Regions from separate parts of the Nocardioides panzhihuensis genome, predicted to be linked through region 2. Evidence: riboswitches for the same ligand, from Rfam matches in the RefSeq annotation. Region 2 holds a riboswitch; the other holds the start of a gene.

Region 1 (4,187 bases), 1.8 Mb from region 2:
GGGTGGAGGTCACCTCCTCGCTGGCTGGGCGGGTGGCGCGGCCGCGGCTGCCGGTGGGTGCGGTGCGGATCGGTGGGTTCGGGGGTGTCGAGGGACTGAAGGCGGCGCTCGGCGAGTTCGACGCGGTCGTCGACGCCACCCACCCGTTCGCGCGCGGGATGTCGGCCAACGCCGCCGCGGCCTGTGCGCAGACCGGCCATCCGCTGCTCAGGCTGGAACGGCCCGGCTGGCCGGCCGACCCGTCCTGGGCCTACGTCGACACCCACGACCGGGCCGCCGCGCTTGCCGCCGACCTCGGCAAGCGGCCCTTCATCACGGTCGGGCGCCAGGAGCTCGCCCGGTTCGTCCCAGCCCTCGGCGAACACGCCGCGCTGGCCCGCGTGGTCGATCCTCCCGAGCTCGACCTCCCCGAGCCGTGGACCCTACTGAACAGCCGCGGACCCTACGACCTCGACGGCGAGCTCGCGCTGATGCGCGAGCACGGCACCGACGTACTCATCACCAAGGACTCCGGCGGCACCTACACCAGGCCGAAGATGGACGCGGCGGCCGAGCTGGGTGTGCAGGTGGTCGTCGTCCGCCGACCCGGCGGACCTGGCGAGGTCCAGACGGTCAACGATGTCGCCGACGCGATCGCCTGGGTCAAGGGGCTCCGGTGAGCGTCCGCGTCCTCGTCGGGATGTCGGTGACCGATGTCGACCGGCGCCAGGATCTGCACGCCTGGGCCGGCGAGCTCGGCGCGAGCCTCGCGTTCCTGCAGATGGGCGGCCCGTCGCTCTCAGCCGAGCTGACCCGGCTCGCCGACTCCGGAGCCGAAACCATCACGCTGGCCGGCGTCAGCCTCGGACCGCTCGCCCCCGGCCACTCCTGGCTGCGCCGGATCGCCGCCCACTGGTGGCGTGAGCGCTCCGGGAAGCGCCCCGAGATCCAGGTCGCAACCGGGCTGGCGACCACGCGCGCCGAGCTCCCCGACGCGTTCGCGGAGACTCGGCCGATCACCGGCACCGAGCCCGGGCTGACCACGCCCGCCTGGGAGCGAGTCCCCGGCCACGTACGTCAGGTCCTGATCTGTCGCGGCCCACGCTGCACCGCAAAGGGCTCGGAGGAGACCGCCAGGGCGGTGATCCTGGGTGCGATGGAGGCCGGGCTCGGCGACGACGACCTGCTGATCACCCACACCGGCTGCCTGTTCCCGTGCAACCAGGCGCCGGTGCTCAGCGTGCAGCCCGACGACGTCTGGTACGGCAATGTAGAGGCGGCCGCCGCCCGGGTGATCGTGCGTGATCACCTGGCCGACGGCCGCCCTGTGGAGGCCTACCGCCTCCCCCGTTGACCGCCGAGTCGGCTCGTCCTCACCCAGCTCCACGTCGAGGTCACAACGTGGCGGCGAGAGCCTTCCGCTCCGCGACGGCGCGCTCCGCCGCGTACAACCTGCCGACCAGCCCGGTCAGCGCCACCCCGAGCACGCCCCACATCGTGGCGAGCGTGATCAGCGAGGCGAGTCGGAAGGACCACAGCGTGTCCGCCGGGAAGTCGCCGATCTCGTTGACCGTGACGAAGAGCTGGCCCGTGACGACCACGACCACCAGGTAGGCGGCGGTGCCGCCGACGACGGCCGCGTAGGTCCCGACCCGCTCCCGCAGCCGCACCGCGCCGTAGGTGGCGAGCACGGCTGCGAGGACGGAGACGAGCAGGTAGCCGAAGTAGACCGACGTACGCAGCCCGATGGTGTCCCCGCTGCCGACCGCGGGTGGCGTGGCCGGGTACTTGAGGAAGGGCACCAACGCGACCGCAACGAAGCCGATCAGCGTGACGAGCGCCGTCGACTGGCTCGGCGTGAGCCGTCCGAGGCGCCCCATCGTGGCGGCGGCGACCAGCCCGATGATTCCCCCGAGCGCGACGCCGACCGCCAGGGCGCCGGTCAGCAGCCCCCAGGTGCTCTGGTTGGTGCGGGAGACCTCAGCAGTCTCCTCGCTCCCACCTTCGGTGGCATGCGAGTGCGAGTGTCCGTCGCCGCCGCTGTCTTCTGATGAGATTGTCTCCAGGGCGATGGCAGCGCCGACCTGCGGCTCACCGACGGCGTACGCCACCAGGAAGGTGGCGACACCGGCGAGGAGTCCGGCTAGCAGGCCGCGTACGAGAAATGCACGCGCGCTCATCAGTGGCAGGGGTAGCCGAGCAGGTGACGACCGTCGTGGACCCACTCGTGGACGAGCGTGCCGGACGGGATCGAGACGGCGCCCTGGTCGGCGCTGATGAAGAAGAGCACCAGCAACCCGAGAAGCCCGAAGAAGAGCGCCCAGGGGGCCAGCTCACGGAGCGGGATGGTGGGAAGGTCGGCGCCGGCGACGGGCGCCACAGCATGCTGCGACATATGTCCTCCTCAGGGATTCTGCGTCCCTGTTCGATGGGGTTGGACGGACACTCGGGTCTGACTCCACCGCCGCGAGGCGATGTCACAGTAGCGCGACTGTGCCGGAGTTCCACCGGCTTCCTCATGTCCGTTGTGTGCACTATAGCCAGAACTCAGCGGAGCCACTCGTTGCCGTCGAGATTGGTGAGATCGGTGATGTCGAGCGTCGGCTCGATCCCCGAATCGGGGACGATCCCGAAGTGCTCCAGCGAGCGTCGGACCCACTCGGCGGCGTCGATGTTGAGGGGGCCGGAGACCCACATCGCGTAGGGCAGGTTGACGAACCTGTTCTCCTTGACGGCGGGCAGATCGCGGGAGGCGGGGTTCGACTTGAGGACCTTGACCTTCTCCTCGTAGGACTGGCCGGGGTAGTCCACGAAGTAGATGACGTCGGGGTTAGCGGCGGCGATGCGCTCCCAGCCGACCTCGGTCCAGGTGTCCTCGACGTCGCCGGTCGCGTTGGTCACCCCGGCGGTGTCGAAGATCGCCTGCGGCCCGCCGAAGGAGCCGGACGTGAAGATGGCATCGGTCCCGGAGTCGAACAGGAACGCCGTCGGTTCCTTCGCAGGATTCGGGGCACTCTCCAGGGCCTCGCGTCGCTCCTCGATGTCGGTCACGACCTTCTCCGCGGTCTCCCGGTGGCCGGTCAGCTCACCGATGTTGAGCAGGTCGGTACGCAGCGCCGTCCAGGCGTCCATGGTGCCGCGGTCGCCGTCCTCCTGCCGGCAGGTCTCGCTGAGCAGATAGGTGGCGATGTCCTGCTCGTGGAGCGTCTCGGGCAGCAGGTTGCGCGACTCGTCGAAGCCGTAGCCCCAGCCCGCGAACATCATCTGCGGCTTCACCGCCAGCACCGTCTCCAGGGTCGGCTGATCCTCCCCGACCACCCGGAGCTCGTCGACACGATCCTGCGGGTAGGCGAGCTCGAGCAGCTGCTTGTCACGCGCCAGACCGGTGACTGCGACGAGCTCGTCGCGTGCACCGGCGGCGAGCGCGATCGAGATGATCCCGCCGTCGTAGGCGTAGAGCTCGGTGAGCGGCTCGTCGACCGTGACCTTCTCGCCACAGTTCTCGACGGTGATCGCGTCGGTGCCGGCGGCACCGGACGCGGTCGTCTCCTCCGCTCCACAGGCGGTGAGGATCGTGGCGCCGAGTGCGAGCGCAGCGAGGCAGGCAAGGCGTGGAGTCATGCCGAGTGGTCCTTCCGGGGGTGGATGAGCAGGTGGGGCTGGGCCAGGTGCGGATGGGTCACCTGGACGGAGCCGACGCCGAAGTGGAGGTCGACGCTGATGGCGTCGAGGACCTCGGCGGGCGGGCCATGGGCCACGACCGTCGCCGGGCCGGTGTCGGGGTCGGAGCCCTGGGGCCGGCCGAGAACCGCCAGCCGGTCGAAGGAGCGAAGCGCCAGGTCGAGGTCGTGGATCGTCGCGACCAGGGTCTCGGCCCGGTCGGCGACCGTCTGCAGCAACCGCAGCTGCCAGGCGACGTCGAGGTGGTTGGTGGGCTCGTCCAGGAGCATCACCGGGCACTCCTGGGCGAGACCGCGAGCCATCACCGCCCGCCGCCGTTCCCCGCCGGAGAGACGGTCGCAGGGGTCGTCGATGCGGTCGGCCAGCCCGACCGCGTCGAGAGCCGCGCGGACGATCTCGCGCTCCTGCGTCCCGCCGCGGGCCCAGGGACGGGTGCGTGGCACCCGGCCGAGCGCGACCATCTCGCCGACGAGCAGCTCGGTGGAGGCGACCTCTTCCTGGGGGACGTACGCCAGCCTGCGGGAGCG
Region 2 (4,187 bases):
GTCGAGGGCGTCCGAGACCTGGTCAGTGGCGAGAGGCCCGACACCTCTGTAGTCGGCATCGCCCTGACTGGCCTGTCGATCGTGATCATGCCCTGGCTGGCCCGGGCCAAGCGCAAAGCCGGGCTGGAGATGAACTCTCGCCTGGTGGTTGCTGATGCCGCAGAGACCCGACTGTGCGCATGGCTGTCGGTCTCCACCTTCGTCGGCCTGGTCGCGTTCGCCCTGCTCGGCTGGACCTGGATCGACCCGGTTGCCGGGTTCGTCATCGCCGGATTCGCAATCATGGAAGGCAAGGAAGCCTGGGAAGGCGAACTCGTCTGCGACGACGATTGCGAAGACGACGACCACGCCACCAAAGCCGACTCCTCGTGCTCGGACGGCCGCAAGTGAGCGCCCCTGTCGAAGCCACAGCCGAGGCTGGCGTCAGCGCTCTCAGACGCCGGATCGGACTCCTGGTCATCGCCATCGTCCTTGCCGGAGCGGACCTGACGATCAAGACCTGGGCCGAGCACGTCCTGCCAGGTAACCCAATCATGGGCGGACCGCTCGACCTCCAGCTCGCCTTCAACCCAGGGGTCGCCTTCTCCTTCGCCGCCGACGCGCCGGCATGGACCGTCGTCGCCGTCACGGCCGTGATCACCGCCGCCGTCGCCGTCGCGCTATGGCGAACGGCCCCTACAGCTTCCCTGCTATGGGGCAGCGCGCTCGCCACCGTGCTCGGCGGCGCTCTCGCAAACCTCATCGACCGCGCCGCTGACGGTCACGTCACCGACTACCTACACACCGGCTGGTGGCCCACCTTCAACCTCGCCGACACGCTCATCGTCGGAGGCGGGCTCCTCCTCGTCGCCCTGTCCTGGCGCACCAAGGACCGACCCAACGACCGACCTCAGGACGCAGAGACCGCCTGTCATCCATCCCCCTGTCGCGGTGACAGACCCTGACGTACCTGGCAACCCAGATGAGGGCCGACATCGAGCCAGCCTCTCTTGGCCTGGAGCCCCCGAACGCGCGCCGAGCCCGTGTCAGCGGCAGTGATGGAGGCGTGGAGCCACGAACAGACCCTCTACTTTGCACCTCAGGACACGGCTAGGAGTCGTGGGCCTCGACGACACGCACTGGGTCTGGAACCTCTCGGCAGCGAACGTCGGCCAGGGACGCACTCCGTGAACGCTCGTTGTGCGGCCTTCGACTATGTGCGATAGTAGCGGCGCCGCAGTGCACGGGAAGTCGGTGAAAGTCCGACGTGGTCCTCGCCACTGTGACCGGGAAGCCCCTCCTCACCCATGCCACTGGCCCGCCGGGCTGGGAAGGCGAGGAGAAGGCGTTGATCCGGAAGCCAGGAGACCGGCTGCGGCATCGTCCACGAGGTTCGTGGAAAGAAGGGGTCACGATGACCAACCCCACCAACCCGTCCAGCGCCGTCACCACGGTGCCGGCCTGGGCCTGGCTGCTTGCCGCAGCCGCCCTGTTCACCTTGTTCATGCTCACGCAGGAGAACGGCGCCCTTCTCGGCGCCGCCCAGGGCCAGTACCTGCACGAGCTCACCCACGACGCACGCCACGCCCTCGGCGTCCCCTGCCACTGACATGGGGTTCATAGATCTACTCCGCCGCGGTGCCGCAGCCGGAGCCGCAGCTGGCTGCGCCGCTGCCCTGATGATGTGGCTCGTGGTCGAGCCTCTGCTCCGCAAAGCCCTCGTCATCGAGGACGCCCGCAACGCCCGAGCCATGTCCGGCCACCGTAAGGGCGAGATGGAGGAGCCGCTCGTTTCCCGCGCCGGTCAGGTGCTCGGCGGCATGGCCACCGGCCTTGTCGTTGGCCTGTTGTTTGGCGTGGTGTTCGCGATCGTGTTCGGCAAGGTCCGGCACCGGCTCCCGGCAGCGACCGACTACGGCCGCTCGCTGGTACTGGCGGTGCTCGCCTTCGGCGTCTTCACCCTTGCGCCGGCGCTGAAGATCCCCGGCAACCCACCCGCAGTTGGCGACCCGGCCACGGTCAATCAGCGGACGCTGATCTATGTCCTGACGATCCTGATCGCGCTGGCTTTGGTGCTGGGGGCGTTCGAGCTGGACAAGTTCCTCGCCTCACGAGACCTGAGTGCGCCAGTGCGCACCACACTCGTGGTGGCGGCCTTTCTTTCGGTCGCCGGTGCCGTGTTCGCGCTCACTCCAGGCACGCCGGACAAGATCGCCAGCGATATGCCCGCGAAACTGATCTGGGACTTCCGGATCGCCTACCTCGCGCAGCTGGGCCTGATGTGGGCCACACTCGGAATGGTCTTCGGTCTGCTTCTCACGCCCCGTCGGGCGCGTGTGCCAACAGGCAGCGAGGTTTCCATCGCGTGAGCTCGACAGTCGGGCGCGTCCTGCCGGTCAACCCGAGCTCGCGCATAGGTCTCGAGATGGCTGCTCGCACGCCAAGGGGCAATTCGAGACGACGCCCCGGTCGTAGCCGGCGATGCCGTCTCGCAGCGCCTCCAGGTGGGCGTCGTGATCGACGCCCGGGTGCTTGCGGGGCTTGCGCAGCAACCGTCACGGCGGGCCGTGACTACCCACCGATCTCTGTCAACGCCACATGTCCGTGCCAGCCGTGAGCAGATCCGCACGCATCTGCTGGCGGATCTCGAGTAGCACCAGCAGGAGGAGTCCGGCGCCAATCATCCAGCGGCGCCGTTGAGGTGTCCATGCGAACCCGAACGTTACCCACCGACGACTGATGAGCCCGACAAAGGTGCGCAAGACCGCGAGGGCGGCACCGCCAACGATGAGGATGCTGAGAGGGTTGTACCGCCAGGCTTGGACCAGATTGCCTTGAGCGGTGTAGCGGGCGGCGCGGGTACCTCCGCACAGCGGATCCATGATCCCGAACTTGTGCAGCGGGCCATGGAGATCGATAGGCGGCAGACCGAAGAGCGCCATGGCCACAGCTATCCCGAGCGCAGCCAAAGCCAGGGCAGTGAGCCACCAATGGCGATCGTGGCGCTCGACCTCGAGCCGAAAGAAAGGAATGGCGATGGATACGTACGGCATGTCAGTCCTTGTCTGAACACGAATGGCGACTGGACTACTATGCCCCGTCCCACCCTCAACCCGTGTGTGCGCGCCGCCAGATCCTTGCGCCAGCTATATCTGGTCACCCCCGCGAGGGCTTGGAGATGTCCAGCACGAGGATGCAGATGAGCAAGAGGAGCCCAATGACCGCGTGCAGGAGGTCGCTGCCCGTCCGCCCCAGCGTGAGCGTGCCCGAGCAGCCTGAACTGTGACATCTGGCATATGCAGAATGAGGATGGCGATGAGCACGAACGTGCCCACGAGCGAGACGAACCCCAGTGATGGCGTAGCAGCGCCCACTTCGTCACCGCACCCATAAGCACGCGGATGGCGGTGGTCAACCTCGAGACCGGCCACACCCTCGACTACCCGCACGTCGGCTAGCCGACGACGGGCCGGCAAGCTGCACCAAGCCAAAAGACTTACTAGCCGCCCCGGATCCCTGGCCTGTCCGGGTGGATCTGGTTGGACACTGACCTCGGCGACTCTTGGGAGCATGGCGCTCATGGATCGGCCACCGACGGGGTACCTCTTGGGCATCGGGCCACCTGGCTCGTCGACAACCGTGCCATTGACGAGAGGGAGTGCCATGCACACCGTCGAGCAGATGCTGAAGACCTACCCCAAGGACCTGGGCGGCATCGACACCGCCAAGCTCGCTGCGACGATCCAGAGCCTGGTCGAATGCGCCCAGGCCTGCACTGCGTGCGCGGATGCCTGCCTGAGCGAAGACAACGTCGCTGACCTGACCAAGTGCGTCCGCAGCAATCTGGACTGCGCCGACGCGTGCTCGGCGACCGCGAACATCCTGTCCCGTCACACGGGATACGACGCCAATATCACCAGGACGTTCCTGCAGGCTTGTGCGACGGCTTGCAAGGCCTGTGGTGACGAGTGCTCGCGTCACGCCGACATGCATGAGCACTGCCGCGCCTGCGCCGAGGCGTGCCGATCGTGCGAGCTGGCATGCCGCGATCTGATCGCGAACCTGGGCTGACCAGTTCCCTCAGGCTGAGGTCGCTGTACGCGTCGTTGCGGCACGGGAACGCGCCGCCTGCTCCTTGCGCCACCCGTATTTCGTCAGGCCGCGAGGCTTGTAGATGTTCAGGACGAGGACGCCGATGAGCATGACGA

Evidence for each region. Region 2 has a riboswitch for cobalamin ahead of BJ988_RS08460 (CbtB domain-containing protein). Riboswitches for the same ligand answer to the same signal wherever they lie in the genome.
Region 1: linked by a shared signal. The riboswitch ahead of BJ988_RS17170 (CbtB domain-containing protein) and the one ahead of BJ988_RS08460 (CbtB domain-containing protein) in region 2 are both predicted to bind cobalamin.

What each region holds. Positions count from the first base shown of each region.
Region 1 is NZ_JACBZR010000001.1:3,613,113-3,617,299, forward strand. Features, by position in the region: gene BJ988_RS17155 (cobalt-precorrin-6A reductase) at 1-659, shown strand, start outside; gene BJ988_RS17160 ((2Fe-2S) ferredoxin domain-containing protein) at 656-1,333, shown strand; gene BJ988_RS17165 (CbtA family protein) at 1,374-2,159, opposite strand; gene BJ988_RS17170 (CbtB domain-containing protein) at 2,159-2,374, opposite strand; adenosylcobalamin (AdoCbl) riboswitch at 2,376-2,518, opposite strand; gene BJ988_RS17175 (ABC transporter substrate-binding protein) at 2,527-3,600, opposite strand; gene BJ988_RS31025 (ABC transporter ATP-binding protein) at 3,597-4,187, opposite strand, start outside.
Region 2 is NZ_JACBZR010000001.1:1,804,761-1,808,947, reverse strand. Features, by position in the region: gene BJ988_RS08470 (cation diffusion facilitator family transporter) at 1-390, shown strand, start outside; gene BJ988_RS08465 (signal peptidase II) at 387-944, shown strand; cobalamin riboswitch at 1,200-1,370, shown strand; gene BJ988_RS08460 (CbtB domain-containing protein) at 1,394-1,588, shown strand; gene BJ988_RS08455 (CbtA family protein) at 1,590-2,348, shown strand; gene BJ988_RS08450 (DUF2752 domain-containing protein) at 2,568-3,032, opposite strand; gene BJ988_RS08445 (four-helix bundle copper-binding protein) at 3,643-4,050, shown strand; gene BJ988_RS08440 (DUF2269 domain-containing protein) at 4,060-4,187, opposite strand, start outside.